One region of the Solibacillus sp. FSL W7-1324 genome, then DNA from elsewhere that is predicted to be linked to it. Evidence: a T-box and tRNA genes for the amino acid it is inferred to sense, from the RefSeq annotation. Region 1 holds a T-box; the other regions hold tRNA genes.
What was found. A T-box is a leader RNA that pairs with one kind of tRNA and senses whether it is charged. The one in region 1 lies ahead of ileS (isoleucine--tRNA ligase), so its partner is inferred to be a tRNA-Ile.
Positions count from the first base shown of each region.

Region 2: it has a tRNA-Ile gene. The T-box ahead of ileS (isoleucine--tRNA ligase) is inferred to sense a tRNA for this amino acid. The anticodon was not compared.
Region 3: it has a tRNA-Ile gene. The T-box ahead of ileS (isoleucine--tRNA ligase) is inferred to sense a tRNA for this amino acid. The anticodon was not compared.

Region 1 covers NZ_JBBOYH010000001.1:960,393-970,788, forward strand. Annotated here, with positions in the region: gene ftsZ (cell division protein FtsZ) at 1-238, shown strand, start outside; gene MKY71_RS04520 (sigma-E processing peptidase SpoIIGA) at 555-1,376, shown strand; gene sigE (RNA polymerase sporulation sigma factor SigE) at 1,390-2,100, shown strand; gene sigG (RNA polymerase sporulation sigma factor SigG) at 2,191-2,961, shown strand; gene MKY71_RS04535 (PRC-barrel domain-containing protein) at 3,083-3,322, shown strand; gene MKY71_RS04540 (YggS family pyridoxal phosphate-dependent enzyme) at 3,398-4,066, shown strand; gene MKY71_RS04545 (cell division protein SepF) at 4,078-4,614, shown strand; gene MKY71_RS04550 (YggT family protein) at 4,637-4,897, shown strand; gene MKY71_RS04555 (YlmH family RNA-binding protein) at 5,092-5,880, shown strand; gene MKY71_RS04560 (DivIVA domain-containing protein) at 5,976-6,521, shown strand; T-box leader at 6,588-6,810, shown strand; gene ileS (isoleucine--tRNA ligase) at 7,055-9,820, shown strand; gene ltrA (group II intron reverse transcriptase/maturase) at 10,392-10,396, shown strand, end outside.
Region 2 covers NZ_JBBOYH010000001.1:220,416-230,811, reverse strand. Annotated here, with positions in the region: gene MKY71_RS01165 (S-layer homology domain-containing protein) at 44-4,738, opposite strand; gene MKY71_RS01160 (MBL fold metallo-hydrolase) at 4,966-5,964, opposite strand; tRNA gene MKY71_RS01155 (tRNA-Glu) at 6,157-6,228, opposite strand; tRNA gene MKY71_RS01150 (tRNA-Asn) at 6,231-6,306, opposite strand; tRNA gene MKY71_RS01145 (tRNA-Ile) at 6,316-6,392, opposite strand; tRNA gene MKY71_RS01140 (tRNA-Phe) at 6,399-6,474, opposite strand; tRNA gene MKY71_RS01135 (tRNA-Asp) at 6,485-6,560, opposite strand; tRNA gene MKY71_RS01130 (tRNA-Ser) at 6,587-6,679, opposite strand; tRNA gene MKY71_RS01125 (tRNA-Ala) at 6,699-6,774, opposite strand; tRNA gene MKY71_RS01120 (tRNA-Pro) at 6,782-6,858, opposite strand; tRNA gene MKY71_RS01115 (tRNA-Arg) at 6,880-6,956, opposite strand; tRNA gene MKY71_RS01110 (tRNA-Leu) at 6,984-7,072, opposite strand; tRNA gene MKY71_RS01105 (tRNA-Gly) at 7,077-7,151, opposite strand; tRNA gene MKY71_RS01100 (tRNA-Lys) at 7,202-7,277, opposite strand; tRNA gene MKY71_RS01095 (tRNA-Thr) at 7,284-7,359, opposite strand; tRNA gene MKY71_RS01090 (tRNA-Val) at 7,370-7,445, opposite strand; rRNA gene rrf (5S ribosomal RNA) at 7,455-7,570, opposite strand; rRNA gene MKY71_RS01080 (23S ribosomal RNA) at 7,754-10,396, opposite strand, start outside.
Region 3 covers NZ_JBBOYH010000001.1:2,691,345-2,701,740, forward strand. Annotated here, with positions in the region: gene MKY71_RS13260 (isochorismate synthase) at 1-1,219, opposite strand, end outside; gene MKY71_RS13265 (1,4-dihydroxy-2-naphthoate polyprenyltransferase) at 1,461-2,378, shown strand; gene MKY71_RS13270 (TraR/DksA C4-type zinc finger protein) at 2,420-2,764, opposite strand; gene MKY71_RS13275 (MerR family transcriptional regulator) at 2,829-3,587, opposite strand; gene MKY71_RS13280 (NUDIX hydrolase) at 3,693-4,319, opposite strand; tRNA gene MKY71_RS13285 (tRNA-Glu) at 4,395-4,466, opposite strand; tRNA gene MKY71_RS13290 (tRNA-Ser) at 4,469-4,559, opposite strand; tRNA gene MKY71_RS13295 (tRNA-Asn) at 4,573-4,648, opposite strand; tRNA gene MKY71_RS13300 (tRNA-Ile) at 4,655-4,731, opposite strand; tRNA gene MKY71_RS13305 (tRNA-Gly) at 4,743-4,816, opposite strand; tRNA gene MKY71_RS13310 (tRNA-Phe) at 4,820-4,895, opposite strand; tRNA gene MKY71_RS13315 (tRNA-Asp) at 4,901-4,976, opposite strand; tRNA gene MKY71_RS13320 (tRNA-Met) at 4,980-5,054, opposite strand; tRNA gene MKY71_RS13325 (tRNA-Ser) at 5,099-5,191, opposite strand; tRNA gene MKY71_RS13330 (tRNA-Ile) at 5,212-5,288, opposite strand; tRNA gene MKY71_RS13335 (tRNA-Met) at 5,296-5,369, opposite strand; tRNA gene MKY71_RS13340 (tRNA-Ala) at 5,397-5,472, opposite strand; tRNA gene MKY71_RS13345 (tRNA-Pro) at 5,481-5,557, opposite strand; tRNA gene MKY71_RS13350 (tRNA-Arg) at 5,566-5,642, opposite strand; tRNA gene MKY71_RS13355 (tRNA-Leu) at 5,662-5,750, opposite strand; tRNA gene MKY71_RS13360 (tRNA-Gly) at 5,757-5,831, opposite strand; tRNA gene MKY71_RS13365 (tRNA-Leu) at 5,880-5,964, opposite strand; tRNA gene MKY71_RS13370 (tRNA-Lys) at 5,986-6,061, opposite strand; tRNA gene MKY71_RS13375 (tRNA-Thr) at 6,068-6,143, opposite strand; tRNA gene MKY71_RS13380 (tRNA-Val) at 6,154-6,229, opposite strand; tRNA gene MKY71_RS13385 (tRNA-Glu) at 7,247-7,318, opposite strand; tRNA gene MKY71_RS13390 (tRNA-Ser) at 7,321-7,411, opposite strand; tRNA gene MKY71_RS13395 (tRNA-Asn) at 7,426-7,501, opposite strand; tRNA gene MKY71_RS13400 (tRNA-Ile) at 7,508-7,584, opposite strand; tRNA gene MKY71_RS13405 (tRNA-Gly) at 7,596-7,669, opposite strand; tRNA gene MKY71_RS13410 (tRNA-Phe) at 7,673-7,748, opposite strand; tRNA gene MKY71_RS13415 (tRNA-Asp) at 7,754-7,829, opposite strand; tRNA gene MKY71_RS13420 (tRNA-Met) at 7,833-7,907, opposite strand; tRNA gene MKY71_RS13425 (tRNA-Ser) at 7,952-8,044, opposite strand; tRNA gene MKY71_RS13430 (tRNA-Ile) at 8,065-8,141, opposite strand; tRNA gene MKY71_RS13435 (tRNA-Met) at 8,149-8,222, opposite strand; tRNA gene MKY71_RS13440 (tRNA-Ala) at 8,250-8,325, opposite strand; tRNA gene MKY71_RS13445 (tRNA-Pro) at 8,334-8,410, opposite strand; tRNA gene MKY71_RS13450 (tRNA-Arg) at 8,419-8,495, opposite strand; tRNA gene MKY71_RS13455 (tRNA-Leu) at 8,515-8,603, opposite strand; tRNA gene MKY71_RS13460 (tRNA-Gly) at 8,610-8,684, opposite strand; tRNA gene MKY71_RS13465 (tRNA-Leu) at 8,731-8,815, opposite strand; tRNA gene MKY71_RS13470 (tRNA-Lys) at 8,837-8,912, opposite strand; tRNA gene MKY71_RS13475 (tRNA-Thr) at 8,919-8,994, opposite strand; tRNA gene MKY71_RS13480 (tRNA-Val) at 9,005-9,080, opposite strand; rRNA gene rrf (5S ribosomal RNA) at 9,090-9,205, opposite strand; rRNA gene MKY71_RS13490 (23S ribosomal RNA) at 9,370-10,396, opposite strand, start outside.

The sequences.
Region 1 (10,396 bases):
GGTTATTGCAACAGGTTTCTCTGATGACTTTATTATTCAAAAACCGCAGCCAGTACGTCCATCAATCGGTGTTCGTCAACAAGCTGCAACAAGCGCATCTCAACCGCAGCAACAGCAGCCTGTACGTCAGCAAGAACAGGTGCAACAAGAAACACCGCGTCAAACACAACAAACAAACTATCAGCAGGACGATGCATTGGATATTCCGACATTTTTACGCAATCGTCGCAATCGCTAGTCTTATAGATTTTCATAATATGAAAAACGATTATTTACATGTACATGTGAATAATCGTTTTTTTTTAGTTTAAGAGAGGCTGTGGAAAGTAGCTTGCTATACAATGTGCTCCAAAGAAAAAGTAGAAAAACAGATTCCCCGTTACAAAAAAGGTCCCCCTCTCCACCTATGTTTCTATAACTTTCCCTCTGCCAACTTTTTGTCGATTGAATTTGAATAGCGTAACAATATGTCATACGATTCTTCCAGATTTATGCAACAGTTAGACAAAATACACTGAGGGGGTTTGATAATCTTATTTACAGGAGGACAATACATGTATGCAGAGTGGATTCTTTTAATGAATTTTTTAATGAATCTCGTACTACTAAAATTTACCGCAACCATAACATATACCATCATTCCAATTTGGAGATTACTATTAGGAGCCTTTTGTAGTGCGCTGATCGCTGTGTTATTTATGGGAAACATATTCATGTTGCTTGTAAGTTTCATCGTACTATTGGGCATAGCCTTTTCATTTAAATGGAAAATATTTTACGAGCAAGGGAAGTGGATTGTTGTCGCTACTTTGCTCGCAGGTGGATTAATAACAGCATTACAACCATTTTTGCTTGCATCTCCGTTTTTCGTTTATATTTTTTTATGTTTCGGCATAGTATGTATTAGTTTGACAGTGATGAAACAAGGCTGGTTTCAAAAACTGCAGAATGTTGCACAAAGTCGGTATGTCACGACAAGCAAAGTGGAACTGTTCGAACAACAAATGGGGCTTGTAACATATATTGATACCGGAAATGAATGCACGGAACCTTTAAGTCAGGCGCCGGTCCATTTTATTTCATTTAAAGCAGTTCAATCGATGTTACCGGATGAATTTAGTGAATGCCTGCTCAAATGGGATGAACAGGAGCCTTACTCACTGACAATGTTTTCAAAGGAAATACAGAAAAGAATACGTATTGTTCCTATTACAACGGTTCAAAAAGGCACATTACTCGTACCGGCCTTTCGTGCCACAATTGTCATTCAGAACAAGACGTATCCAAATCACTATGTTGTATTTACGAAAAATGATGCGCGCTTTCCGCAAAATGCACAAATGATTGCACATGTGTTTGTCCTAACGAATTCATAAGGGAGGATCGATATTGCTTAAAAAAATTCAATCGATAATTTTAAACATACTAAGCTACTTTAGAAGAAAAAAAGGGACATACTATATAGGGGGACATGATTCATTGCCTATTCCATTAACTAGAGAAGAAGAAGTTGTCGTAGTCGAAGCATTTATGAATGGTGACTTGCATGCCAGAGATATGTTAATTGAGAGAAATTTACGTTTAGTTGTTTATATTGCAAGACGTTTTGATAATACGAGCACGCCGATTGAGGATTTAATCAGCATCGGTTCCATTGGCCTTATTAAAGCGATTGAAACATTTAATTTGGATAAAAATATTAAATTAGCGACGTATGCATCCCGCTGCATCGAAAATGAAATCTTGATGCATTTACGAAAGACGAGCCGCATGAAGGGCGAAGTATCCTTTGATGAACCGTTAAATGCGGATGCAGACGGAAATGAGCTATTGCTTTCAGACATATTAGGGACAGAAGAACATATCATAACACTTGATGTAGAACGTAAAATTGAGCGTCAGCATATGTTTAATGCCATTAATCAGCTGACACCTCGTGAAAAATATATTATGGAATGCCGTTTTGGCCTAAACGGAAAAGAAGAAATGACGCAAAAAGAAGTAGCGGATCATTTAGGTATTTCACAATCTTATATTTCAAGGTTGGAGAAAAAAATTATTATGGATTTACGTGAATTCCTGAACGAACCAATTGCATAAGATGGTTAAATTTGGCGCGCATAGCGACGACCAATTCGGACAAAATGATTGAAAAGACAAAAGACAATCTAGTTCGGAAGGTGAAGTTGGATGCGTACAAAAGTGGAATTATGTGGTGTGGATACATCTACATTACCAGTACTGAAGCCAGATGAAATGAAAGATTTATTTATACGATTACAGCAAGGAGAATGGATTGTTCGTGAGCAGCTAGTTTTCTGTAATTTACGGTTAGTGCTCAGTATTGTCGGCCGTTATGCCTATCGTGGCGAACAGGCAGATGATTTATTCCAAGTAGGATGTATTGGTTTATTAAAAGCGATTGATAATTTTGATTTGAAGCATAATGTTCGATTTTCAACATATGCTGTACCGATGATAATGGGAGAAATCCGCAGACATCTGCGCGATCATCATGCACTGCGTGTATCTCGTTCATTGCGCGATATTGCATATAAAGCGATGAAAGCAAAAGAACAGTTTATTGCGGAACATTTAACAGAACCCACTATCGAACAGTTGGCACAGGCAATCGAGATGAAAAAAGAAGATGTTTTATTTGCTCTTGATGCAATTCAAGACCCGATGTCACTGCAGGAACCGATCTATTCCGATGGTGGCGATGCAATCTTCATGATTGACCAAATTAAAGATAAAGTTACAGAAGAGCATTGGGTCGGTTCGATTTCATTGCAAGAGAGTATGAAAAAGCTGAATAGCAGACAAAAAATGATTATAGAAAAGCGATTTTTCCTAGGAGAAACTCAAACTGAAATCGCACAATCTTTAGGTATTTCACAAGCGCAAATATCGAGATTGGAAAAGAGTGCGGTAGAATTGATGAAGCGGGATTTCCGTTAAATAGATAGAAATTCTGAGGGACTGTCCAACACGTAGGGCTGTCCCTTTCATCATAGTTACACAATGTTTGAATACTTATATTGGGGTAAAAATAAATTAATGATACAGAGAGGATGGAGGAATGCGATTTTCATCCGTTCAGGAAAAGGAAATCATTGAGGCATCCAGCGGGAAATTTATCGGTTATATTGTAGATGCGGAAGTGGACGAAAAAGAAGGCGCCATTATTGCATTTATAATTTCCCCGCCAAAAAAGTTTTACCATTTATTTCAAGGGGAAGAGTTAGTTAAGAAAATCCTTTTCAGTAATATACTCACAGTCGGTAAAGATGTCATTTTAGTGAAATCACCGGATGAATAGTTCACGCTATTCATTGAAAATTAAACTATCAATTGATACAATAAGAGAAACTATTGTTGTAAAGTTGGGAAAAAAGTGACGAAAATCATAGAAAACTTAAAACAGATTGAACATCAAATAGAAATTGCAAAACAACGTGTCAATGCCAAACAGGCAGTTCAGATTATTGCTGTGACGAAAGAAGTAGATGTCAATCGGACAGAAGAGGCAATCGAAGCAGGTCTTGTCCATATGGGAGAAAATCGTCCTGAAGGCTTATTAAATAAGCTGGATTCGATTAAATCAGATGTTTCATGGCATTATATTGGTTCATTACAGACGAGAAAAGTAAAGCAGGTAATTGATCAAATTGACTATTTACATTCTCTTGATCGATTAAGCCTGGCAGAAGAGATTGAAAAAAGAGCAACAAAACGAGTGAAATGTTTCTTGCAAGTCAATGTTTCCGGTGAAGAATCGAAACATGGCTTAACGAAAGAACAAGCGCTGGATTTCGTAAAGCAGCTTGAGCAATTTTCAAAAATTGAAGTAGTAGGTTTAATGACAATGGCTCCTTTTACTGAAGATGAAACGATGATTAGACAAGTGTTTAAACAGTTAAAACAATTGCAACAAGAAGTGTCACAATTGAACATTCCAAATGTACCTTGTACTGAATTATCGATGGGCATGTCAAATGACTACGAAATTGCAGTTGAAGAAGGGGCAACATTTGTTAGAATTGGAACAGCTCTTGTTGGCTAAGGAGGATTAATATGAGCATTAAAAATATTTTTGACAAGTTCTTTTATTTAGAAGAAATAGAAGAAGATTATGCTCCTGCCAAGAATCAAACAGTGCAAAAACAAGCACCAAAAGCAGTTCAAAATGAACCACAGCAATTTTATCAGGATTATGGCCAAAAGCAGCAACCACAACTCATTCAAAACCGAATGAAGAAGGAGCGTAAAATGCAACAGCAACCACCACGCAATGAAGTCGTGATGCAAAATCATAACAATGTTGTGAGCCTTCAAGCTGCGTCTTCATCGAAGAATTCAAAGTTAGTATTATTAGAACCACGTGTATATGCAGAGGCGCAGGACATAGCGGAACATTTAAAAAATAAACGTGCTACCGTTGTCAATTTACAGCGCATCGACCGAGATCAAGGGAAGCGAATAATCGATTTTCTTAGTGGAACAGTGTATGCTTTAGGTGGAGATATTCAACGTATTGGAAATGATATTTTCCTATGTACACCGGAAAATGTTGAAGTAACTGGAGAAATTTCTAATTTAACGTTCGAGTAATTAAATTTTGTGAGGTAAAAACATGATCATATTTTCGATTGTATCAACAGCATTTCTTGTTTACCGTTTTATGCTGATTGGATACATATTAATGTCTTGGGTTCCGGCACTGCAAGAATCGGCTGTTGGTCGTTTCCTTGAAACAGTATGTGAACCGTATTTAGGATTCTTCCGCAAATTTATTCCACCGATTGGCATGATTGATATTTCACCAATTGTCGGTTTATTCGCGTTAGTATTTATTGAGCGAGGCGTCTATAGCGTCCTAGCATTTTTCCTATAATCTAATTGAACTCCTGCCATTGTAGGAGTTTTCTTTATTTCCGGCTGTTTTCGGTGTTATCGGATTGTAGCTGGCCAGCCTTCAATCGGGAAAGGTTCCGGAATGAGCCGAACACCTATACATAAAATAGAAGTTTAATTTAATTGAAAAGTGGAAAAATTAGTAACACAGTTTAAAAGAAAGTAGGAATTATGATGGAGCATTTAATCCAGCATTTTCGTAAAGATGAACAACCTTTCATTGAGCAAGTTATTGGATGGCAGCGTGAAGTAGAAGATCGCTATGCTCCAAAATTGACGGATTTTTTAGATCCGAGACAGCGTTTTATCGTAGAGTCCATTGTTCAGCAATCCGATGATCTCCGCGTGTTTACAGAAGGGGTATTTGAAGAAGCAGAGCGTAAACGTATGCTGATCGCTCCTTCCTATTACGAGCCGGTTGAAACCGATTTTCAGATTGCTGTATACTCATTGAATTACCCGACAAAATTTGTCCAGCTGCGCCATCCTGATGTATTAGGTGCCTTATTATCGATCGGACTTGACCGCAGTAAGTTTGGCGATATCCGGCTTGCCGATAATACGGTCCAATTTGCTATTGCTTCGGAAATCGCGGATTATGTGCGTTTGCATTTAACAGGTATCGGCAAGGTGAAAGTAAGCGCTGAGGAAATGGATGCGACAACACCGTATATTCAAAACGAGGAGCAATGGGTCGAAAGCTCGCACACGGTTTCTTCCATGCGTCTTGATGTGGTTTTGGCGACAATCGTAAATATTTCCCGTCAAAAATCGCAAAGCCTGATCAATGCAGGAAAAGTAAAGGTTAACTGGACTGTCAGAGAAGCTGTTGCCTTTGAATTGCAGGAAGGGGACATTATTTCTGCACGGGGATATGGACGGTTAAAAGTCATCATGACAGAAGGACGGACAAAAAAAGATAAGATTCGATTACAAGTAGGTCGTTTAGAGCAAAAAGTATAATTTTCAACTGTTTTTTAGGAAAACATGATGTTATTCCGAAAAGAAACGTTTATAATACTTGTAAGAATGCACGTAAAAAAGGAGAGTAGAACGATATGCCATTATCACCTCTTGATATACATAATAAGGAGTTTACACGTGGTTTCCGTGGTTATGCAGAAGACGAAGTAAATGAATTTTTAGATCAGATTATTAAAGATTATGAGATTGTTTTACGCGAGAAAAAAGAGCTCGAGGAAAAGATTAAAATGATGTCGGAACAAATGAATCATTACAATTCATTGGAAGACACATTACAAAAATCAATTGTTGTTGCTCAAGAGGCAGCTGGCGAAGTTCGTCGCAATTCCGAAAAAGAAGCAAAGCTCATCGTTAAAGAAGCTGAAAAAAATGCGGATCGTATTGTCAATGACGCATTGGCAAAAGCGAGAAAAGTGACGATTGAGATTGACGAATTGAAAAAACAGTCGAAAGTGTTCCGCAACAGATTCAAAATGTTAGTGGAAGCACAGCTTGATTTACTGAATACAGGCGATTGGGATCAATTACTGGAATATGATGTAGATTTAACGGAAATCCAGGAAAACAATCGTAAAGAAATCAAAGAAGAGAACCAAAATGACGAAAATGCCGTGTATTAGTCAACGGTACTTGACATTTTATACAGCCTTTTCATATACTGAAAAATAATGAATAGGATGCACTTGCATCAGGCTTTGACGGAGACAGTAAATTTAACATTGTGGTTTAGCGATTCGAGGACGGTGAGAGCTCGAACGAAGCAAGTTAAATCGAAAATCACTCCTGAGCTAAATAACTGAAATTCGAGTAAGTTATTTCGTAGCACACGACGTTACAGTGTCTAATGAGGCTAATTGTATTTAGCGAATTTAGGGTGGTACCACGAGACTAATGCTCCTCGTCCCTTTTTTACAGGGATGGAGGGGCTTTTTTGTTGTATAAAAAGCTACCAAATCCTTAAGAGCATTAAAAACATGATTATTTTAGAAGCTGCATTATTTGTTGAAGCTGTTGATTAGAAACGGGGGGATGGAACGAATGCCAAAATCGTCACTTCCTGTGACAATGCTTTCGTGACAACATCGTGTTGGCCCCATCCCCGGAATGGAAATCAATAATCAGCAATCGATAAGAACACTAGGAGGAATTTACAATGGTAGAGTATAAAGACACATTATTAATGCCGAAAACCGACTTCCCTATGCGCGGCGGTTTGCCAACTAAAGAACCACAAGTTCAGGCACAATGGGATGAAATGGATATTAACAAATTAGTGCTGGAGCGTACGAAAGACCGTCCTCACTATTTACTGCATGATGGTCCTCCATATGCAAACGGAGACATCCATATCGGTCACGCATTGAACAAAGTTATCAAAGATATGATTAACCGACAAAAATCGATGTCAGGTTTCCACGTGCCATATATTCCAGGCTGGGATACACACGGTTTACCAATCGAGCAGGCATTAACAAATAAAGGTGTTAAACGTAAAGAAATGTCGGTTGCAGAATTCCGTGAGCTTTGCGAAAAATACGCTTATGAACAAATCGAAAACCAAAAAAGCCAATTCCGTCGTCTAGGTGTACGCGGTGACTGGGAAAATCCGTATATCACATTAAAACCTGAATTCGAAGCACGCCAAATTGAAGTGTTCGGGAAAATGGCGGAAAAAGGCTATATTTATAAAGGCTTAAAACCGGTTTATTGGTCTCCATCTTCTGAATCTGCATTGGCAGAAGCGGAAATCGAATATAAAGATGTTGAATCGTATTCAATTTATGTAGCATTCGGCATTAAAGACAGCAAAGGCGTAGTACCGGCAGATGCTAAATTTGTCATCTGGACAACAACGCCATGGACAATTCCGGCAAACTTAGGGATTTCGGTTAACCCTGAATTCACATATGTTGTCGTAGAAACAAACGGCAGCAAATATATTGTTGCAAAAGATTTACTGGAAAAACTGTCAGCGACATTCGGCTGGGAAGATGTTCAGATCGTTCAGGAAGTACAAGGCGAACAGCTTGATATGATCGTTGCAGAACATCCAATCTACAAACGTGATTCATTAGTGATGGTAGGTGACCACGTTACTGCTGACGCTGGTACTGGTTGTGTACACACAGCACCTGGTCATGGTGAGGACGACTATCAGATCGGTAAACGCTATGGTCTGGACATTTTATCACCTGTTGATAACGGTGGCTGCTACACAAATGAAGCACCTGGTTTTGAAGGATTATTCTATGAAAAAGCAAATCCGGTTGTCATTGAAAAATTAAAAGAAGAAAATGCTTTATTGAATGTTTCTAAATTTACACACTCATACCCGCATGACTGGCGTACGAAAAAACCGGTAATTTACCGTGCAACACCGCAATGGTTCGCATCTGTTGAAATGTTCCGTAGTGAATTATTAGATGCAGTAACAGCGACAGAATTTACACCAAGCTGGGGCGAAACACGTCTTTACAATATGATTCGTGACCGTGGTGACTGGGTAATTTCCCGTCAGCGTGCATGGGGTGTACCAATTCCGATTTTCTATGCGGAAGATGAAACACCGATCATCACATCAGAAACAATTGCGCATATTTCAAAATTATTCCGTGAACACGGTTCGAATATTTGGTTCCAGCGTGAAGCAAAAGACTTGCTTCCGGAGGGCTTCACTCATGAAGGCAGCCCGAACGGCAAGTTTACAAAAGAAAACGATATTATGGATGTATGGTTCGACTCTGGATCATCTCACCAAGGTGTATTAGCGGAACGCGGACTGAAATACCCTGCTGACCTTTATCTTGAAGGTTCTGACCAACACCGTGGCTGGTTCAACTCATCATTAATCACATCTGTTGCGATTAATGGGCATGCACCATACAAAGGTTTATTAACACATGGTTTCGTATTGGACGGCGAAGGACGCAAAATGTCCAAATCTCTTGGTAACACGATTGACCCGATCAAAGTGATGAACCAATACGGTGCCGACATTATCCGTATGTGGGTAGCATCTGTTGACTATACAGGGGATGTTCGTATTTCAATGGATATGTTGAAGCAAGTTTCTGAAACATACCGTAAAGTGCGTAACACATTACGCTTCCTGCACGGAAATGTGACAGACTTTAACGAAACGACTGATCGTGTCGCTTATGAAGAGTTACGCGAAATGGATCAGTATATGTACATGCGCTTACAGGATGTTGTAAAAACAATCCGTGAAGCATATGACCGTTATGACTTCTCAACAGTTTACACAACTGTAAATAACTTCGTAGCAATCGAGCTTTCTTCATTCTACTTGGATATTGCAAAAGATGTTGTGTATATCGAAGGAACGGACAACAAAAACCGCCGTGCAATGCAAACGGTAATGTATGATACATTAATGGCATTAGTGAAATTATTAACGCCAATTATTCCACATACGACAGAAGAGTTATGGAGCTACATCGAATTTGATGGCAAGCCACAATCTGTACAATTAACAGATTTCCCAGAAGTAGTGGAACAAGCAAACTTTGCGGATCTACGTGCGAAATGGGTAAAAGTAATTGCAGTACGCAACGAAGTGTTAAAAGCATTGGAAGAAGCGCGTAATGCTAAAACAATCGGTAAATCACTGGAAGCGAAAATCTCGGTTTATGCAGACAGTGAAACAATCGAGCTTTTAAATGATGCAAACATCGATTTTGCACAGCTTTCAATCGTATCTCAATTCTTCATCGCAGGAAGTAAGGAAAATGCACCTGTAGAAGCATTAGCACTTGATAAAACAGCGTTAGTTGTTGAAAAAGCAGATGGTGAAAAATGTGAGCGTTGCTGGACAATTTCAGAAACAGTCGGCGCAAGCGAAAACCACCCAACACTATGTAAACGTTGTGCGGATGTTGTAGAAAACTATTACGTATAAAAACTTTGAACGCTGTTGCCAATTTGGCAATGGCGTTCCTTTAGTGTGCCCGGCATGCACAACAGCCTGGTGGTGAAAGTCCACTACAGGCTTGGCAGTAGGAACTGTTAGCGAAAGACAAGGGTGTCCATGGTGACGTGGAATCTGAAGGAAGTCGGACGCAAACTCTCGAACTGACGAACAGAAATCAGATAAAAGGCTGACTTGGGACGGATGAGCTTGCTAAACAAAGCGAAGTCCAATACTGCCCAAATCCCATACAGTAAATCTGGCAGTTACATGAGAGGAAGGCGGTTGTGCTTACCCGGGGAGGTCTCTTGAGGGTTATTCAATTAACAATTTGTTTAGTGATAAATGGATGAATCAAGAGAAGTCAGCAGAAGCCATAGTAGTCTTCGACCGAAGATGAAGGGCCGAACAATCTTTTAAATCTTGAAAGAAACAAGGAGGTGGAGACATCCCGCCAAAACACAGAAAACATCAAGGTATAGACCGAATAGATGGCTACTTATAGAGGGATAAGCTGGAAGCGAAAGAGTATATAAGAGCGTGTAGGGATGTAAACATGGAAATGAA
Region 2 (10,396 bases), 740 kb from region 1:
AAAAACCTATGACTCCTGAGTGGGAATCATAGGTTTACGAATTTTATAAGTAGTCGATTGCTATTAATGCATTGTATATAAGCTCGGCAAACTCACCGCGCGATAATGCTTTCTCAGGATTAAATAGGCCTTCCCCATCAACAACTCCAAATAGCTCTAAAATCGCTATGCTTTGACGTGCTTCAAATGTCAGGTTTGCGATATCTGTATAGCTGAAGTTTAGTTCATTATACGCTTTCGCCAAATCCTGATTTAAGTAACGGTACATGTTGGCTATAATGATGGCTGCTTCCTGCTTTGTCACAGAGGCATTAGGTGCAAACCGGCTCGATGTAGCCCCGCTCATAATTCCCGCTTCCAATAAACCTTGAACGAGTTTCAACTGCTGTGTATTGGCTATATCCAAATATTTTGATTTAGTGTTACTCGATACATCAAGTGCAGATGCAATCATCACTGCAACATCAAGTCTGCTTACTTGTTTAGAGCTTTGCACCAGGCGGTTTTTTGTATTAAATAGTATACCGCGCTTTGTCAGCTCCCGAATCGCACGTCCTTGGTCATTATTTGGAATATCCGTATAGATGACACTGCTGTTCGCTGCTTTAAATGTACCACCCGTCGCTGTACGGATAATGAATGTTGAGCCATCCACTTTAAATGATGACGGTGACGTACCTGTTGAGGTAACACGCTGAACAACTTGCGAAGTATTCGCCTTTAATTTTGATACCGGAACATGAACTTCTACTGTACTTGCAAATGTTTTTGCACGATTTCCTTCTGTAAACTGAATGTTCAACTGGTTATTCGTCACACTTACAGACACTCCAACCGCTGCTGTAGAGCTTTGAATTTCTGATGTAGGAATAACAATTTCAATATCTCCTGCTTTTAAACGGATATTCCGGTCTGCGTTGTTTTTCACTTGAGAAGAAGTAATCTGTGTTGAATAGCGTCCATTCTGGTAAGTCATCGTCTCATATTGTGACCAGCTTGCTGTTTTTGGAATCGTTGTCGCCACAGTACTCGCCGAATCGTCCGGAATGTAAAGCGGGTCGTATGATGGCTTTTCAATGACTACTCCACCAGGCTTTATATCATGGATATAATCCGGATAGTACGTATACACAAGCTCAATATAATACGGGTCTCTCCACATTGTTTCAAGACGGACAAGCTTTTCCAACGTTGTAACATGTCTTTTTGCTTCCGCCGATAAGTTGTTGTATAGTGAACGGGCTTTTGCAATTTCCTGTGTTGTCGAACTACGGCTAACATCATTCATGTAAATATCAAATGCATTGGCATCAAGCTTTGCCTGCTTCACAACTGTATTTTGATAAATAATATAGTTCTCGCCATCAATTAAAATGTTGAGGTTTGTTACAAACGATTTCGCAAGATCACTTAATGCGTTGTACGCCATTCGAATACTCTTGATTTGAGCATCAGTGTATTTCGTTTTATCAATGCGATTTATACGATCCATCACAACTTTCGCTTCTTTTTCAGCCTGTGCAATTTGCGACTCCAATACTAATTCAAAATACTCTAGATTTTCCAATACTTTCTTAGGAACTAGCTTTTTTGCTTCTTCTGTCAAATCAGTATAAGCATCACGAGCAGCTTTAATTTCATTTGGTGTTGATTCATTATTAAGAATCTGAATTAGTTCAACTACCTTTTCAGCTGCAATTCTGTTTGAAAGTTCTATTTCCAATGCTTCTAAAGCTTCTATAAGTAAATCAAGTTTCCCATAATTCTTTATTTTCACTTGCTGTTCTTGTGTAAGCTCATTATAAGCAGCACGAACATTTTCAATATCTTCTTTTGTCGATTGACTATCTAATGCTTCAATTGCATTATTTACATCATCGATTGCTTTTTGAAAAGCTGTTGCATCCTTTGATACTTTATCCCATAACCCCAGTAATTTCTCTTTGTTTGTTACAATATTTTTTACCTCATCTGATAATGCCTGATAACTTTGATAAACGGCCTGTACTTCTGAATAAGTTGATTCCTCAGATAATAGCTCAATATTTACAATAATATTTTGTGCTTCTGCTGCAAGTAGCGCTTCTTTAATCCGTTTTTCTTGAGCGTTTAACTCTTTCAATTCCTCGATAAAGAACTTTTCAAAACGGCTATCCGTAGCAATTAAATTCGTATATCGCTGTCTTACTTCCATAATAGTTGTTGCCGAAGATTCGTCATCAAGGGCACCCATTTCAATTATTAATGGCTTTGCTGAATTAATAGCTAACTCTTTCAACTGACGGTATTCAACTAACTTTGTTCTTACATCTGTTGATAATAATGCAATCGCTTGTTCTTCTGTAATACCTAAATTGGCAGCAACTACACTTACCGTATCTGCTGATGTGACCTGGCTTACTAAATTGTCTAAAGAAGTCATTTCTGCAAAATCCAGCGCTGTAATTGCACTTATCAAAGCTTTTAATGATACATCTTCAGAAATTACATTTATGCGATCTATTAAAGCTTTTAGTTTTTCAGTATTTTCTTCTGAAATAGCATTTTTCTGTGCTAGCTTCATGTCATTATATAGTGATTGCGCCTGTTGTACTTTACTAACAAAATCATCCGTAATAGTATCGGATATTGAAAGACTGTCCATCAACTCATTGAATTTTTTTATTTGACCCTTCATCGATGTCATTAAGGCAAGCTTTTCATTAACTATATTGCCATCAGCACTTTTAATAATATGTTTTTGACTTGAGAGAAGATCATCGTACTGTTTTTCTATGACTTCCATAGTTGTTATAAAATCCAATGCCTCTTCATCTATAATCTTTACTGTATTAACAAAATCCTCTGTATCTTGACGAAGATTTACTGTACGTTCATGATAAGTTTCAATATCACCCAGTCCTGGAACGCCGTTTCGAATCGATGGTAAATAACTATCAAATTTTTTCAGGAAATCTTCAACAAATACGATGAAATCCGGGATTTGTGCAAACGGGTCTTCATTTATCACGCTCGCTACTTTTGAATCTAAGTTCTTTTTTAATTGACGTGCAGCATCAACCTTTTTCACCGCTTCTTGTAAAATAGAATAATTATAAACCGCCATTTTATTACTAAGTCCGTTATAGGCACTTAATGCATCATCGACATTTTTAACATAACTTTCATCCATTTCATCTAACTTGTTGATAATATCCACAACGGCAGATGTTTTTACATCGCTGGTCAAAGTTCCTTCGATTTCTACAAGTTTTTGATAATTAGATACTAGTAATCGCTGCCCTTCTGTCAGTGCCAAATATAATTGACGTGTGGCCATTACCGCTTCTTTAAACTTTTGTGTAGTTTGATCTTCTGTATCTACTAATTTCTGAATTTCTGAATTCACCTTATTTGCCAACTCATTATTCAAATCTTCTATCCGTGACAATGGCAAAAATCCAGATTCTCCATCAATTGTTTTATAATTTAAAATATTTGTACCTAATTCAATCGACTGCAACTGCTCTTTTAAAATCAATTCAAGTTTGCTTGAATTAAGTTCATATCGATATAAATACTTTCCTTGACTATCATTTATAAAATATAAGTACTTCCTTACAACTTCAATATTTGCTGCATCGCCAGACGTTTGCTCATAATAAACAATACGACCTGTACCTGTCGTTGCATTACTACGGTCAATTGCTAATGGAGTTGATGTAAGTGAAGTTAAATCTAACTGATATATTTCTCCTGATGTTTGTGCATTAGGATAATATATATGAGTTGTTGATTGTGCTTGATTGTCGATTGTTTTGAAATAATTGTATGTTGTATCTGTAATTTCAGCGTTTTTTTCACTTAAAATACGACGCTCATTTGGTGTGTATGTCAAGAAATGGCGATATTGAATACGCTTGTCGCTTTTTTCTGCTGAATCATCACTTGCTGCATCAAGGTGATACCACTCCGTACCGATTTTTACAATATTCCATGAACGATATTCCCCATTTACAATTCCATATACATATTGGACTTCCATTGATGGAACTTGTTTTAGTAGAGTATACATCCATAAAGCATAGGCATGGGATGATAATCCGCTTATTGAAGCTACACTATGATTGGTAGCTACATAATGCGTATTTTGAATTACATAGTCATGAATAACTTTAATTTTTGCAACTTGACCTGTTGCCTCATCTACCTTTGACTTAATATCACTATACTTAGCCTTTGCAGCTATAAAGTTAGTAGGTTGACCATTTGTGATGGTATCGTAATAGTTAAACGAGAAATCTAATTTTACCGATGTTAATACATCATCATTTTTTGTTTCAGTCGCTTTTACACGCATATTATTAAAAATCCCATAAATTTCTGTTACATCAAATGTTACAGTGTCATTAGAAGAAGTTGTTACAACTTTTGATGTGTTTAATTCAGATAATACTTCTCCCATTAATTTCTCAATTGCAATTTTATATGAAGCAATTTCTGTACCTGTATATGTAATCGTAAATCCTTTATTAAAATTCGCCAACTCAAACAAAATCTGATTTTTCAAATCTTCTTCGTTATCTATTGAAAGTGTTTTTGTGCTTGTTTGTTCTATAAATGAGGAATTACCTGTAAAGCTATTCTTAAATTCAAAAGTTTGTGAAGTAGTCATTTCCTCAGCCTGCACTACCCCTGCAACAACAACACTAGCAGGAACTGCAACTAATGCTGCTAATATCTTTTTAGATTTATTCATATAAGATTTCTCCTTAATATTTCTATTTATGTACATAACTCAATACTTTTTATATCGGTTCATATTCCATATTTTAGAACAAAAATAGGTAGTTAATTTTAAAAAAGAATGTATTTATGACTGTAGGAAAGGTAAATATTAGAATATATTTTTATACTCCAGATTATTCCGAGTGAAAATATGAACTTATAGAAAAAAGGAGGCTATTATGCCCCCGGGCAGCTGCTTCATTTATCCTCAATCAAACTTGTAACCGTAAAATACCACTCCCCGTTGCGCAGTTCACGCACAATTAAACCGCGTTGTTCTCCAAGGAGCGTTAACCCGATTATTTCAGAAATGATAAATGTAAAATATTTCGAAAAGCGCTCACCATAGATTGCTTCTCCTAATTGTTTCGCCGTATGTTGGCCTTCACTAATTTTGGATATAACCTTTTGCAGTTTGTATTCTATTTTACTTAAGCTTTTCTCCATCACTTCATTTAAATTTTCATAAATTTCTTTATGGCCGGCAAACACGGTAAGCACATTATAAGCATTCACTTTTTCAATCGAGTCTATATACTGGCTAAACGGGTTCGTTATGTTTCCCGAATGATCATGATCAATTAAAGCACTAGTCATGCCGTTAGCTAACAAAAAATCTCCCGCAAATAACCAGCCTGTCTCCTCATCAAACAAACAGATTGAATCCGGTGAGTGTCCGGGAGCAGCGATTACTTGTAATCCTCCGATTTCTTGCCCGTCTCCCAGTTTCATAATCTGCGGATAGATTATCACATGTACTTTATTGTGAAGCGTATTCTCCATTTTTAACATTCGTTCACGGGCAAATTCCGGTACGCCGTATTGCTTGTACAATTCATAGTAAAAGGTAAGCTTTTGCTGTAAGTAATCATCTTCACATTTTAGACGAGGAATGGCGATATCACTGGCATAGACAGGGATCGGATAAACATTCGTAATTTGATTTACCACCCCTATATGGTCATTATGAAAATGCGTTAAAATAATACGGGTAATTTGGTTAATTTCAATATTATAGTCTTTCAATTTCTGATAAAAAAACTGCTCAAATTCCTCATTTTTTATGCCCGCATCAATTAATGTATAATCTTCACCATTTTGATAGACATAACAGTTAATACTCCCCAATCCACTATAGTCAGAAGGGAAAATAATCGGGTAGACTGCTTTATTACCTGTTTTTATTATCGCATCCACTTTTCCACCTGCTCCCACTGTTTTATGCAGAAAGGGCTTGCTCCTATGTTCATTTCAGACAGCCCTTTCTATTGTAACTTTATAATACCTGACTATGAGTTCATCAAACAGCAGATGCTTCCGTCAAGAAATAAAGAAAACATCAAAAAAACACATTGCAAAATATGCAATGTGTTTTCATTCAAGTGTATATGACCCGTACGGGATTCGAACCCGTGTTACCGCCGTGAAAGGGCGGTGTCTTAACCACTTGACCAACGGGCCAATGGCTCCGAAGGCAGGACTCGAACCTGCGACCTGCCGGTTAACAGCCGGATGCTCTACCAACTGAGCTACTTCGGAATAATACTATGGTGGGCCTAAATGGACTCGAACCATCGACCTCACGCTTATCAGGCGTGCGCTCTAACCAGCTGAGCTATAGGCCCATAGTATGGTGGGTTTGGACGGAATCGAACCGCCGACACTTAGAGCTTCAATCTAATGCTCTACCAACTGAGCTACAAACCCATAAAAAAAATGGCGGTCCCGACCGGGATCGAACCGGCGATCTCCTGCGTGACAGGCAGGCATGTTAACCGCTACACCACGGGACCAACATTTGAAGAAAAAAATATTAAAATGGAGGAGGTAGAGGGATTCGAACCCCCGCGCGGTGTTACCCGCCTGTCGGTTTTCAAGACCGATCCCTTCAGCCAGACTTGGGTATACCTCCAAAGGGAATAAAATATAAATGGTGGAGCCTAGCGGGATCGAACCGCTGACCTCCTGCGTGCAAGGCAGGCGCTCTCCCAGCTGAGCTAAGGCCCCAAAATGATGGTCGGAATGACAGGATTCGAACCTACGACCCCTTGGTCCCAAACCAAGTGCTCTACCAAGCTGAGCTACATTCCGAATATGTCAGTAAATATATTATGGCGCGCCCGGCAGGAGTCGAACCCACAACCTTCTGATCCGTAGTCAGACGCTCTATCCAATTGAGCTACGGGCGCGCATTATTAGAAATAAGAATTATAAAATGGTGCCGAGGGCCGGAATCGAACCGGCACGGTGATCACTCACCGCAGGATTTTAAGTCCTGTGCGTCTGCCAGTTCCGCCACCCCGGCATTTTGGAGCGGAAGACGAGGTTCGAACTCGCGACCCCCACCTTGGCAAGGTGGTGTTCTACCACTGAACTACTTCCGCAAAATGCTTAAGATCATTTATATCTGACAGTATGTATAATTTTATAAAACTGGTGAGCCATGAAGGACTCGAACCTTCGACCCTCTGATTAAAAGTCAGATGCTCTACCAACTGAGCTAATGGCTCTCTAAATGGTGCCGGCGAAAGGAGTCGAACCCTCGACCTACTGATTACAAGTCAGTTGCTCTACCAACTGAGCTACACCGGCATTTTAGAAATGGTGGAGGATGACGGGCTCGAACCGCCGACCCCCTGCTTGTAAGGCAGGTGCTCTCCCAGCTGAGCTAATCCTCCAATATTCTAGCGAAGCGACGTCCTACTCTCACAGGGGGAAGCCCCCAACTACCATCGGCGCTAAAGAGCTTAACTTCCGTGTTCGGTATGGGAACGGGTGTGACCTCTTTGCCATCATCACTTCACTATTACGGCTTCCAATACACGGCGCTATCCTTCGTCAACTTCCTTCGTTCTTTCAGTCACGTACTTGAGTACGCTCCTTCAATCACTCAGTCGTTTCCTCGACTAGCTTGTGTCTTGAAACCCTTAGAAAGATCATTCTTTCAAAACTGGATAAACGTTTCATTGAGTTTGTGCAATAAAATGTGGTTAAGTCCTCGACCGATTAGTATTCGTCAGCTGCATGCGTCACCGCACTTCCACCTCGAACCTATCTACCTGATCGTCTTTCAGGGGTCTTACTTACTTGCGTAATGGGAAATCTCATCTTGAGGGGGGCTTCATGCTTAGATGCTTTCAGCACTTATCCCGTCCATACATAGCTACCCAGCGATGCCTTTGGCAAGACAACTGGTACACCAGCGGTATGTCCATCCCGGTCCTCTCGTACTAAGGACAGCTCCTCTCAAATTTCCTACGCCCACGACGGATAGGGACCGAACTGTCTCACGACGTTCTGAACCCAGCTCGCGTACCGCTTTAATGGGCGAACAGCCCAACCCTTGGGACCGACTACAGCCCCAGGATGCGATGAGCCGACATCGAGGTGCCAAACCTCCCCGTCGATGTGGACTCTTGGGGGAGATAAGCCTGTTATCCCCGGGGTAGCTTTTATCCGTTGAGCGATGGCCCTTCCATGCGGAACCACCGGATCACTAAGCCCGTCTTTCGACCCTGCTCGACTTGTAGGTCTCGCAGTCAAGCTCCCTTATGCCTTTACACTCTACGAATGATTTCCAACCATTCTGAGGGAACCTTTGGGCGCCTCCGTTACTCTTTAGGAGGCGACCGCCCCAGTCAAACTGTCCGCCTGACACTGTCTCCTACCCCGCTAAGGGGCATGGGTTAGAAGTTCAATACAACCAGGGTAGTATCCCACCGACGCCTCCTTCGAAGCTGGCGCTCCGAGATCTCTGGCTCCTACCTATCCTGTACAAGTTGTACCAAAATTCAATATCAGGCTACAGTAAAGCTCCACGGGGTCTTTCCGTCCTGTCGCGGGTAACCTGCATCTTCACAGGTACTATAATTTCACCGAGTCTCTCGTTGAGACAGTGCCCAGATCGTTACGCCTTTCGTGCGGGTCGGAACTTACCCGACAAGGAATTTCGCTACCTTAGGACCGTTATAGTTACGGCCGCCGTTTACTGGGGCTTCAATTCACAGCTTCGCTTGCGCTAACCGCTCCTCTTAACCTTCCAGCACCGGGCAGGCGTCAGCCCCTATACGTCACCTTACGGTTTTGCAGAGACCTGTGTTTTTGCTAAACAGTCGCCTGGGCCTATTCACTGCGGCTTCTCTAGGCTATGCACCCAAAGAAGCACCCCTTCTCCCGAAGTTACGGGGTCATTTTGCCGAGTTCCTTAACGAGAGTTCTCTCGCACACCTTAGGATTCTCTCCTCGACTACCTGTGTCGGTTTGCGGTACGGGCACCTCTCACCTCGATAGAGGCTTTTCTTGGCAGTGTGAAATCAGGAACTTCGCTCATACGAGCTCGTCATCACAGCTCAACGTTAAAGTATGCGGATTTGCCTACATACACGCCTTACTGCTTGAACACGCGCAACCAACGGCGTGCTTACCCTATCCTACTGCGTCCCCCCATTTCTCAAACGGTGAGGAGGTGGTACAGGAATATCAACCTGTTGTCCATCGCCTACGCCTATCGGCCTCGGCTTAGGTCCCGACTAACCCTGAGCGGACGAGCCTTCCTCAGGAAACCTTAGTCATACGGTGCATGGGATTCTCACCCATGTTTCGCTACTCATACCGGCATTCTCACTTCTAACCGCTCCACCAGTCCTTCCGGTCTGACTTCAACGCTGTTAGAACGCTCTCCTACCACGCATACTCAAAGTATGCATCCACAGCTTCGGTGAATCGTTTAGCCCCGATACATTTTCGGCGCAGCGTCACTCGACCAGTGAGCTATTACGCACTCTTTAAATGATGGCTGCTTCTAAGCCAACATCCTGGTTGTCTAAGCAACGCCACATCCTTTTCCACTTAACGATTACTTGGGGACCTTAGCTGGTGGTCTGGGCTGTTTCCCTCTTGACTACGGATCTTATCACTCGCAGTCTGACTCCCGTGTATAAATATCCGGCATTCGGAGTTTGTCTGAATTCGGTAAAGCGAGATGCCCCCCTAGTCCAAACAGTGCTCTACCTCCGGTATTCTCAATCACGAGGCTAGCCCTAAAGCTATTTCGGAGAGAACCAGCTATCTCCAGGTTCGATTGGAATTTCTCCGCTACCCACACCTCATCCCCGCACTTTTCAACGTGCGTGGGTTCGGGCCTCCAGTGAGTGTTACCTCACCTTCACCCTGGACATGGGTAGATCACCTGGTTTCGGGTCTACGACCACGTACTAATTCGCCCTATTCAGACTCGCTTTCGCTGCGGCTCCGTCTTCTCAACTTAACCTCGCACGTAATCGTAACTCGCCGGTTCATTCTACAAAAGGCACGCTATCACCCATTAACGGGCTCTAACTACTTGTAGGCACACGGTTTCAGGATCTATTTCACTCCCCTTCCGGGGTGCTTTTCACCTTTCCCTCACGGTACTGGTTCACTATCGGTCACTAGGTAGTATTTAGCCTTGGGAGATGGTCCTCCCGGATTCCGACGGAATTTCACGTGTTCCGCCGTACTCAGGATCCACTCTGGAGGGAATGAACTTTTGACTACAGGGCTTTTACCTCGTTTCGCGGACCTTTCCAAGTCGCTTCGTCTAGTTCATTCTTTTGTAACTCCGTATAGAGTGTCCTACAACCCCAAAGAG
Region 3 (10,396 bases), 1.7 Mb from region 1:
CGCCATTTCCATCGGCATCCAGCCAGCCGATTGGAGCCGCATACAGACCTCGGTTCATCGGCTCATATGTCCGGATGATTTCCATTGCCTGTTCACGCGGAACACCGCCTAAAGCTGGTGTTGGATGCAAATGTTTCACAAGCTGCAAAATCGTTGCATCATCATTTAACTGTCCTTCAACCGGTGTATATAAATGCTGAATATCACGGATTTTCAATAGCTTCGGTCCATGCGGAACTTTTACTTCCGTACAATTTTTATTAAATGTATCCGTAATCATCTCCACAACATAATGATGCTCTCCAAGATTTTTCAGATCGCTCAGCAACGTTCTCCCTAATTCCTCGTCAGCTTCAGCTGTTGTACCGCGCTTAATCGAGCCCGCTACACATGAAGAATAGGCACGACCGTTATCCACCTTCACTAAACGTTCCGGTGAAGCACCGTAAAACAGTAAATCACCATGCTCCAAGCCAAACAAATAGCTCTCCGGCTGCTCATGTACGACATGCGACAAAATTTGCGGAGATGTAATCGTTTCCTCAAATTGCAATGCTAAAGACCGGGCAATAACAACCTTTTGCGCTTCGTTTGCTTTGATGAGGCTTGTCACTTTATTGATGGAATTTAAATATTCCTGCTTATAAGGTTCCATATAGCTTGTCATCTTCGGTTTCGGATAAGTTTTTACTTCCTTCACCTGTGCTGCATGGATGAGTTCATCACGTTCCTTACGAAGTGCTTCAAATGTTTTCGCACTATTTTCCTCATCCGTAATATAGTTAATTGTTACATACGCTTTATCATTACGAATAACTAACTGATGTGTTGCGACAGTAAAATAGCTTTGCGGGAAGTTTGTCCATTCTGCCGAAACTTCATTTTGCGGATCAAAAGTAAAACCGCCGAAAAGGATTGGCTGCAGATGCTGATCTTCCTCTATGATTTGACTCGTCAGTTTTTTCCATTCACGTTCTACTAAATCGAAACGGGCATCAGATGCATTGTTTTCGATTGTATAGGCATGACCTAAACCAACCAATGTGAAGGTTTTTTCACGATTTTGCCAGTAGTTGCGTTTTCCTTTATATTTCGATTCGCCCGCAGCAAAAAATGCCAATGCGGATAATCGGCTTACTTCGATTGTTTCCATATAAAAAATTTGCTTTGAATTTGAGCCTACTTCTATTTCAGTGGCGTTGTACCACTTGTGTTGCATGAAAATTCCCTCCGTCATGTTGCAAATTCACTAAGTATGATGCAAGTATAGCGTTATTTTAATACGTGCCTGAATTTTTATATAATTTGCTTATTTTTTTGCGTTCGCGCAGTAAATAATACGTTCCTATCATAACATTTTTCGAGCAAACGTTACATGTATTGTCCCTTCACTCTGTTCAATTTGTTTTATTTGCATTACAATAGTTTAGATAATTGTATTTAGTTAGGAGCGTTTTTTTATGACAAAAGTCGTTGAAGCGGACACGGGTTTTAAAGTTTGGTGGCATTTAACACGTCCCCACACATTAACAGCTTCATTTGTACCTGTATTATTAGGTACGTCTATGGCACTTTCTATAAATCATGAAACAATTCATTTTGGACTGTTTTTTGCAATGCTTATTGCCAGTATGCTCATACAGGCAGCAACCAATATGTTCAATGAATATTATGATTATAAACTTGGCCTGGATAATGAAAATTCAGTCGGTATTGGAGGCACAATCGTCCGACATGGTGTAGCACCAAAAACTATTATGGCTATTGCGCTAAGTTTTTACGGTATCGCAATGCTATTAGGCGTTTACATATGTGCCATGACATCCTGGTGGCTTGTTGCTGTCGGTCTTGTATGTATGCTGATCGGCTATCTGTATACTGGCGGACCGTATCCGATTGCTTATTCACCGTTCGGAGAGCTAGTTTCAGGGGCAGTAATGGGGATGGGGATTGTTCTGATTGCTTTCTTTATTCAAACAGGCGATGTAACAGCTGATGCTGTAATTATCTCTGTGCCGAGTATGATTTTAGTCGGAGCGATTATGCTTTCAAATAATATCCGGGATATTGTTGGAGATACAGAAGGCGGACGTAAAACGATGGCCATTTTAGTTGGCCGACATAACGCAGTAACTGTACTGGCCGGTTTCTTTATTGTTTCGTATATTTGGATCATTGTTCTTATCGTTCTAGGTCATTTGACACCATGGGCACTGCTTGTATTATTAAGCGTGAAAAAACCGATTGAAGCGATTAAATTATTCCGAGCAAAAGAAAAACCGCTGGAAGTAATGCCGGCAATGAAATATACAGCCCAAACAAACACGATTTTCGGTTTCTTGTTGGCTGTAGGTCTATTAATTTCATATTTCATTTAAAACTAAAAGAGGTATGTTGAACAGTCAACATACCTCTTTTATTATTCTGCCACTTCTTCTACATGGTCAATACATGTTAAAGCTGTCGGAACCGCTTCTAAACGCTCAAAGGGAATCTCTTTTCCACATACGATACATTCCCCGTATGTGCCCTCATCCATAGCATTTAAAGCTGTTTGAATTCTTTCGATTTCGTCTTCCTTCAGTTCACTTAATGTTTTTTCCGTAACAATTGTCGTTAAATCAGTTGCTGCATCTGCCGGATGATTATCAACTGCCGTTATTTCTGTTTCATCTAAAGATGGTTCTTCATTAACATGCTCCTGCAATGTCGCAAGTTCCTCTTCTAAAACGCTACGTAATTGTTGTAATTGATTGATATCCATATTAAATCCCCCTTTTTCCATTAATAAAATATTACCTTTATGGGGATTTCTAAAACATCTTTTCTTATTTGTTCGCTGCATAAACAGTGATTACATCATGCAAAAATTGTGTAGCTCCAGGAGCGACACGCTCATCATAGTAAGCAGTGAACCGGTCATCGCTTACATACATCTGTGCTAGGCCTATATGTGCTTCAGGAGTATATTTTGCCCAGGAGAAGCTTAACCAGCGTTTATGAAGTTCCGCTGCTTCCATTGCTATGTCTGATGTTACATCCCCGGACACAAGCGCTTCTTTTAAACGTTCAAATAGTTGTTGTTCCAGTTGCTGCATCGCATTATATTGTTCTTCTGTCATATCCCTGAATTTTTTATTGCTCGTTTCCACTTGAGCTTCACCGTATTTATCACGTATTTCCTGACCGTAGCTCTTTTCATTTTCTTCGATCAATTTGTTTTTAAATACGTCAAACTTCTGTTCATTTGTCATCTTAAGTTCCCCTTCCATCATTTGGATTGTTTGCTCTATCGTTATTAGTAAGTCGTCGATATATTGTCTTTTCTTTTGTAGTAGCTCGAATTGTTTTTTCAGTGCTTCTTTTACTTTATAATCAGGATGATCGAGCAATTTCTTTATTTCTTCTAACTTAAAATCAAGCTCCCGGTAAAATAGTATTTGCTGTAACCGGTCAATATCGTCTTGGCTGTATTGCCGGTAGCCATTTTCCGCAACAGCAGAAGGCCTCATCAAGCCGATTTCATCGTAATATCGCAGTGTGCGTGCACTCACACCCGAAAGTTTGACCAGTTCATTAATTAGCACATGATCACCTCCTAATTAGTACTATAAAGGTTGACGCAACGTGAAGGTCAATAGTTAATTATATTTTCTTAATTATTCTAAAAAAAGAAGCTAACCTAAGTGTTTTCAGGTTGCTTCAATTAACATCTTTTTCAATCTCGGGATAAACTCCTGCAAATAGCTTTCGGGCAGTGCAGACATTTGTTCTAGTCCGATCCGTTTCACTTCATCATGACGTAAATCATTTACGTATTTATAACCGGATACTTCGATTTCCTTTATTTTATGTGTCGCAAGCAATATAAATTGGTTTAAGTTAGCAGAGTATATACCATCAAGTTCTTCGCGTTGAAGAGTAAACTGCTCAATTCCTCCTGTTAACACATATACAAATACGTTTGCAAACTCATAATCCTTTATTTTTTCATTGTCTATACTGTACGGGATGACTCCAAGTGACGTTAATTGCGAAAACATTACGTTAATCCCTACTTCTTCCTTTAATTCGCGTACACCGTCCTCAATCGTCTCCGTTGCCGGTATATGACCAGCTGCGGTGATATCAAATTGGTTTGGGTAATCCTTTTTATTTTTGCTTCTCAGCTGTAAATAAATGCGCCATTCTGAATTTGTTTTTTCAATAACCCAGCAATGAAACACTTCATGCCAATAACCTTTTGCATGAATGAGTTTACGTTGTTCAATGCCCGTTTCCTTATAATATTGATCAAATACTTTTAAACGTTCATTCACAAGATCCGCTCCTTTTATACAAAAAAAACGCTAAGCACATGTAACAGTACTTAGCGTTCTTCGTTTTCCTATGTATGACCCGTACGGGATTCGAACCCGTGTTACCGCCGTGAAAGGGCGGTGTCTTAACCACTTGACCAACGGGCCGATGGCGGAGACAGAGGGATTTGAACCCTCGCGCCGCTTACGCGACCTACACCCTTAGCAGGGGCGCCTCTTCAGCCTCTTGAGTATGTCCCCAAAAATAGAAAAATGGCTCCGAAGGCAGGACTCGAACCTGCGACCTGCCGGTTAACAGCCGGATGCTCTACCAACTGAGCTACTTCGGAATAATATGGTGGGCCTAAATGGACTCGAACCATCGACCTCACGCTTATCAGGCGTGCGCTCTAACCAGCTGAGCTATAGGCCCTATTTAAAAACTGGAGCGGGTGATCGGAATCGAACCGACAACATCAGCTTGGAAGGCTGAGGTTTTACCACTAAACTACACCCGCATATGGTGGGTTTGGACGGAATCGAACCGCCGACACTTAGAGCTTCAATCTAATGCTCTACCAACTGAGCTACAAACCCACAAATGGCGGTCCCGACCGGGATCGAACCGGCGATCTCCTGCGTGACAGGCAGGCATGTTAACCGCTACACCACGGGACCATTTGGTTGCGGGGGCAGGACTTGAACCTGCGACCTTCGGGTTATGAGCCCGACGAGCTACCACTGCTCCACCCCGCGATAATATGATGTTCAACCTGTTTTCAGTACCCAGTTTGTAAAAATGGAGGAGGTAGAGGGATTCGAACCCCCGCGCGGTGTTACCCGCCTGTCGGTTTTCAAGACCGATCCCTTCAGCCAGACTTGGGTATACCTCCATTATTATTAGTACGTTAACTGGTGGACCTTACAGGACTCGAACCTGTGACCGGACGGTTATGAGCCGTCTGCTCTAACCAACTGAGCTAAAGGTCCTTTAAGATGGCGGCAGAGGGAGTCGAACCCACGACCTTTCGGGTATGAACCGAGTGCTCTAGCCAACTGAGCTACACCGCCAGGATCTTTATTTTGGTTACAAAATTATGGTGGAGCCTAGCGGGATCGAACCGCTGACCTCCTGCGTGCAAGGCAGGCGCTCTCCCAGCTGAGCTAAGGCCCCATAAATGATGGTCGGAATGACAGGATTCGAACCTACGACCCCTTGGTCCCAAACCAAGTGCTCTACCAAGCTGAGCTACATTCCGAAATAATATGGCGCGCCCGGCAGGAGTCGAACCCACAACCTTCTGATCCGTAGTCAGACGCTCTATCCAATTGAGCTACGGGCGCATATTGTTTATTGTAAAGATGGTGCCGAGGGCCGGAATCGAACCGGCACGGTGATCACTCACCGCAGGATTTTAAGTCCTGTGCGTCTGCCAGTTCCGCCACCCCGGCATTTTTTGGAGCGGAAGACGAGGTTCGAACTCGCGACCCCCACCTTGGCAAGGTGGTGTTCTACCACTGAACTACTTCCGCAAAATGCTTAAGATATTTTTTTACTCTGACAGTAATATGAAATTAAAATGGTGCGGGTGAAGGGAGTCGAACCCCCACGCCTTGCGGCGCTAGATCCTAAGTCTAGTGCGTCTGCCAATTCCGCCACACCCGCTAAGCAGTATAAAATATAAACTGGTGAGCCATGAAGGACTCGAACCTTCGACCCTCTGATTAAAAGTCAGATGCTCTACCAACTGAGCTAATGGCTCTCTAAATGGTGCCGGCGAAAGGAGTCGAACCCTCGACCTACTGATTACAAGTCAGTTGCTCTACCAACTGAGCTACACCGGCAGTTTAGAAATGGTGGAGGATGACGGGCTCGAACCGCCGACCCCCTGCTTGTAAGGCAGGTGCTCTCCCAGCTGAGCTAATCCTCCAATGGGTCTTTGCAAGTTACTCTTTTGTAACCGCATGTCCTTTCTCTTAAGGACAAGATTTATATTATCATTACTTTTTTTATAATGCAATACTTTTTTTGAAATTATTTTTATAAAATATATTTTTTTCTATTTTTTCCATAATTCCATTGAGGTTGCACATGAAAACGTTTACTTAGTATAACGAAATTCTAATATGTTTGACTAATTTTATCAAGACTTGTTTTTAATATTTATAAATCATTCTGATATAATTATTAACATTACTGATAAATATCAAGTGTTTTAGAATATACGACTTCTTATTTATACATTTTATCAACTAAAACTGTCAAGGAAATGTCCATACATTTACCATTATTTTTTAGTCTATATCTTTTATTATTTCATCCTAATGTTTTTTCAATATATTCTCTATCTCTATAGTATTCTCCATTTTTCCTATGTTATTCTATAATAATATTATTCATAATTAAATGCTTTGAAATGGGTATATTCTTTAGATGGATTTATGCATACGGCAGCTTTATTTGGGGTTCAACGAATCAGATAGTAAATCCTTGTTATTCACCTTTTGAATTGCTTTTTACAATGGTATTGGGGATTTAATACCTCTATTCATAGACTATAGGGATAAGTAGGTTTATTCCCCCTCTAATTTGCTTTAACTGAACTACTTCTATGGTTAATTAATAACTGGACAATCCCTTCTACATTTCCGCTCCTGCCTTCTAGCATATTCTCCTTTAATCATGCATCCTTCAACATAGTGATCGAAAAAATATGCTTTTTTAGCTACACTAATAAAATAATTCATTTAAAGAAGATAACTGTTGTGGGTTAATTGGAAAATTATATTTCAACTTAGTTTTTATATCTTTGAACAATATACTATTGTATAAGAAATTATTAGTTCTTTGAGTATTGCAGCATTGTTTATTATTTTTATAGAGCTTTTGACGCAAAAAAACGCTAAGTACATGTAACAGTACTTAGCGTTTTCCGCTTTTCTATGTATGACCCGTACGGGATTCGAACCCGTGTTACCGCCGTGAAAGGGCGGTGTCTTAACCACTTGACCAACGGGCCGATGGCGGAGACAGAGGGATTTGAACCCTCGCGCCGCTTACGCGACCTACACCCTTAGCAGGGGCGCCTCTTCAGCCTCTTGAGTATGTCCCCAAAAATAGAAAAAATGGCTCCGAAGGCAGGACTCGAACCTGCGACCTGCCGGTTAACAGCCGGATGCTCTACCAACTGAGCTACTTCGGAATAATATGGTGGGCCTAAATGGACTCGAACCATCGACCTCACGCTTATCAGGCGTGCGCTCTAACCAGCTGAGCTATAGGCCCTATTTAAAAACTGGAGCGGGTGATCGGAATCGAACCGACAACATCAGCTTGGAAGGCTGAGGTTTTACCACTAAACTACACCCGCATATGGTGGGTTTGGACGGAATCGAACCGCCGACACTTAGAGCTTCAATCTAATGCTCTACCAACTGAGCTACAAACCCACAAATGGCGGTCCCGACCGGGATCGAACCGGCGATCTCCTGCGTGACAGGCAGGCATGTTAACCGCTACACCACGGGACCATTTGGTTGCGGGGGCAGGACTTGAACCTGCGACCTTCGGGTTATGAGCCCGACGAGCTACCACTGCTCCACCCCGCGATAATATGATGTTGAACCTGTTTTCAGTACCCAGTTTGTAAAAATGGAGGAGGTAGAGGGATTCGAACCCCCGCGCGGTGTTACCCGCCTGTCGGTTTTCAAGACCGATCCCTTCAGCCAGACTTGGGTATACCTCCATTATTATTAGTACGTTAACTGGTGGACCTTACAGGACTCGAACCTGTGACCGGACGGTTATGAGCCGTCTGCTCTAACCAACTGAGCTAAAGGTCCTTTAAGATGGCGGCAGAGGGAGTCGAACCCACGACCTTTCGGGTATGAACCGAGTGCTCTAGCCAACTGAGCTACACCGCCAGGATCTTTATTTTGGTTACAAAATTATGGTGGAGCCTAGCGGGATCGAACCGCTGACCTCCTGCGTGCAAGGCAGGCGCTCTCCCAGCTGAGCTAAGGCCCCATAAATAATGGTCGGAATGACAGGATTCGAACCTACGACCCCTTGGTCCCAAACCAAGTGCTCTACCAAGCTGAGCTACATTCCGAAATAATATGGCGCGCCCGGCAGGAGTCGAACCCACAACCTTCTGATCCGTAGTCAGACGCTCTATCCAATTGAGCTACGGGCGCATATTGTTTATTGTAAAGATGGTGCCGAGGGCCGGAATCGAACCGGCACGGTGATCACTCACCGCAGGATTTTAAGTCCTGTGCGTCTGCCAGTTCCGCCACCCCGGCATTTTTTGGAGCGGAAGACGAGGTTCGAACTCGCGACCCCCACCTTGGCAAGGTGGTGTTCTACCACTGAACTACTTCCGCAAAATGCTTAAGATATTTTTACTCTGACAGTTTTATGAAATTAAAATGGTGCGGGTGAAGGGAGTCGAACCCCCACGCCTTGCGGCGCTAGATCCTAAGTCTAGTGCGTCTGCCAATTCCGCCACACCCGCTAAGCAGTATTAAATATAAACTGGTGAGCCATGAAGGACTCGAACCTTCGACCCTCTGATTAAAAGTCAGATGCTCTACCAACTGAGCTAATGGCTCTCTAAATGGTGCCGGCGAAAGGAGTCGAACCCTCGACCTACTGATTACAAGTCAGTTGCTCTACCAACTGAGCTACACCGGCATTTTAGAAATGGTGGAGGATGACGGGCTCGAACCGCCGACCCCCTGCTTGTAAGGCAGGTGCTCTCCCAGCTGAGCTAATCCTCCAATATTCTAGCGAAGCGACGTCCTACTCTCACAGGGGGAAGCCCCCAACTACCATCGGCGCTAAAGAGCTTAACTTCCGTGTTCGGTATGGGAACGGGTGTGACCTCTTTGCCATCATCACTTCACTTGCACATGGATGTGCTGGCGTCTACGTTACCACAGGACGTGGTGCTTTTAGTAGACGTTCCTTAATTGGCTTCCAATCCACTAGTGTGTCTTGAAACCCTTGAAAAGAATTTTCATTCTTTCAAAACTGGATAAACGTTTCATTGAGTTTGTGCAATAAAATGTGGTTAAGTCCTCGACCGATTAGTATTCGTCAGCTGCATGCGTCACCGCACTTCCACCTCGAACCTATCTACCTGATCGTCTTTCAGGGGTCTTACTTACTTGCGTAATGGGAAATCTCATCTTGAGGGGGGCTTCATGCTTAGATGCTTTCAGCACTTATCCCGTCCATACATAGCTACCCAGCGATGCCTTTGGCAAGACAACTGGTACACCAGCGGTATGTCCATCCCGGTCCTCTCGTACTAAGGACAGCTCCTCTCAAATTTCCTACGCCCACGACGGATAGGGACCGAACTGTCTCACGACGTTCTGAACCCAGCTCGCGTACCGCTTTAATGGGCGAACAGCCCAACCCTTGGGACCGACTACAGCCCCAGGATGCGATGAGCCGACATCGAGGTGCCAAACCTCCCCGTCGATGTGGACTCTTGGGGGAGATAAGCCTGTTATCCCCGGGGTAGCTTTTATCCGTTGAGCGATGGCCCTTCCATGCGGAACCACCGGATCACTAAGCCCGTCTTTCGACCCTGCTCGACTTGTAGGTCTCGCAGTCAAGCTCCCTTATGCCTTTACACTCTACGAATGATTTCCAACCATTCTGAGGGAACCTTTGGGCGCCTCCGTTACTCTTTAGGAGGCGACCGCCCCAGTCAAACTGTCCGCCTGACACTGTCTCCTACCCCGCTAAGGGGCATGGGTTAGAAGTTCAATACAACCAGGGTAGTATCCCACCGACGCCTCCTTCGAAGCTGGCGCTCCGAGATCTCTGGCTCCTACCTATCCTGTACAAGTTGTACCAAAATTCAATATCAGGCTACAGTAAAGCTCCACGGGGTCTTTCCGTCCTGTCGCGGGTAACCTGCATCTTCACAGGTACTATAATTTCACCGAGTCTCTCGTTGAGACAGTGCCCAGATCGTTACGCCTTTCGTGCGGGTCGGAACTTACCCGACAAGGAATTTCGCTACCTTAGGACCGTTATAGTTACGGCCGCCGTTTACTGGGGCTTCAATTCACAGCTTCGC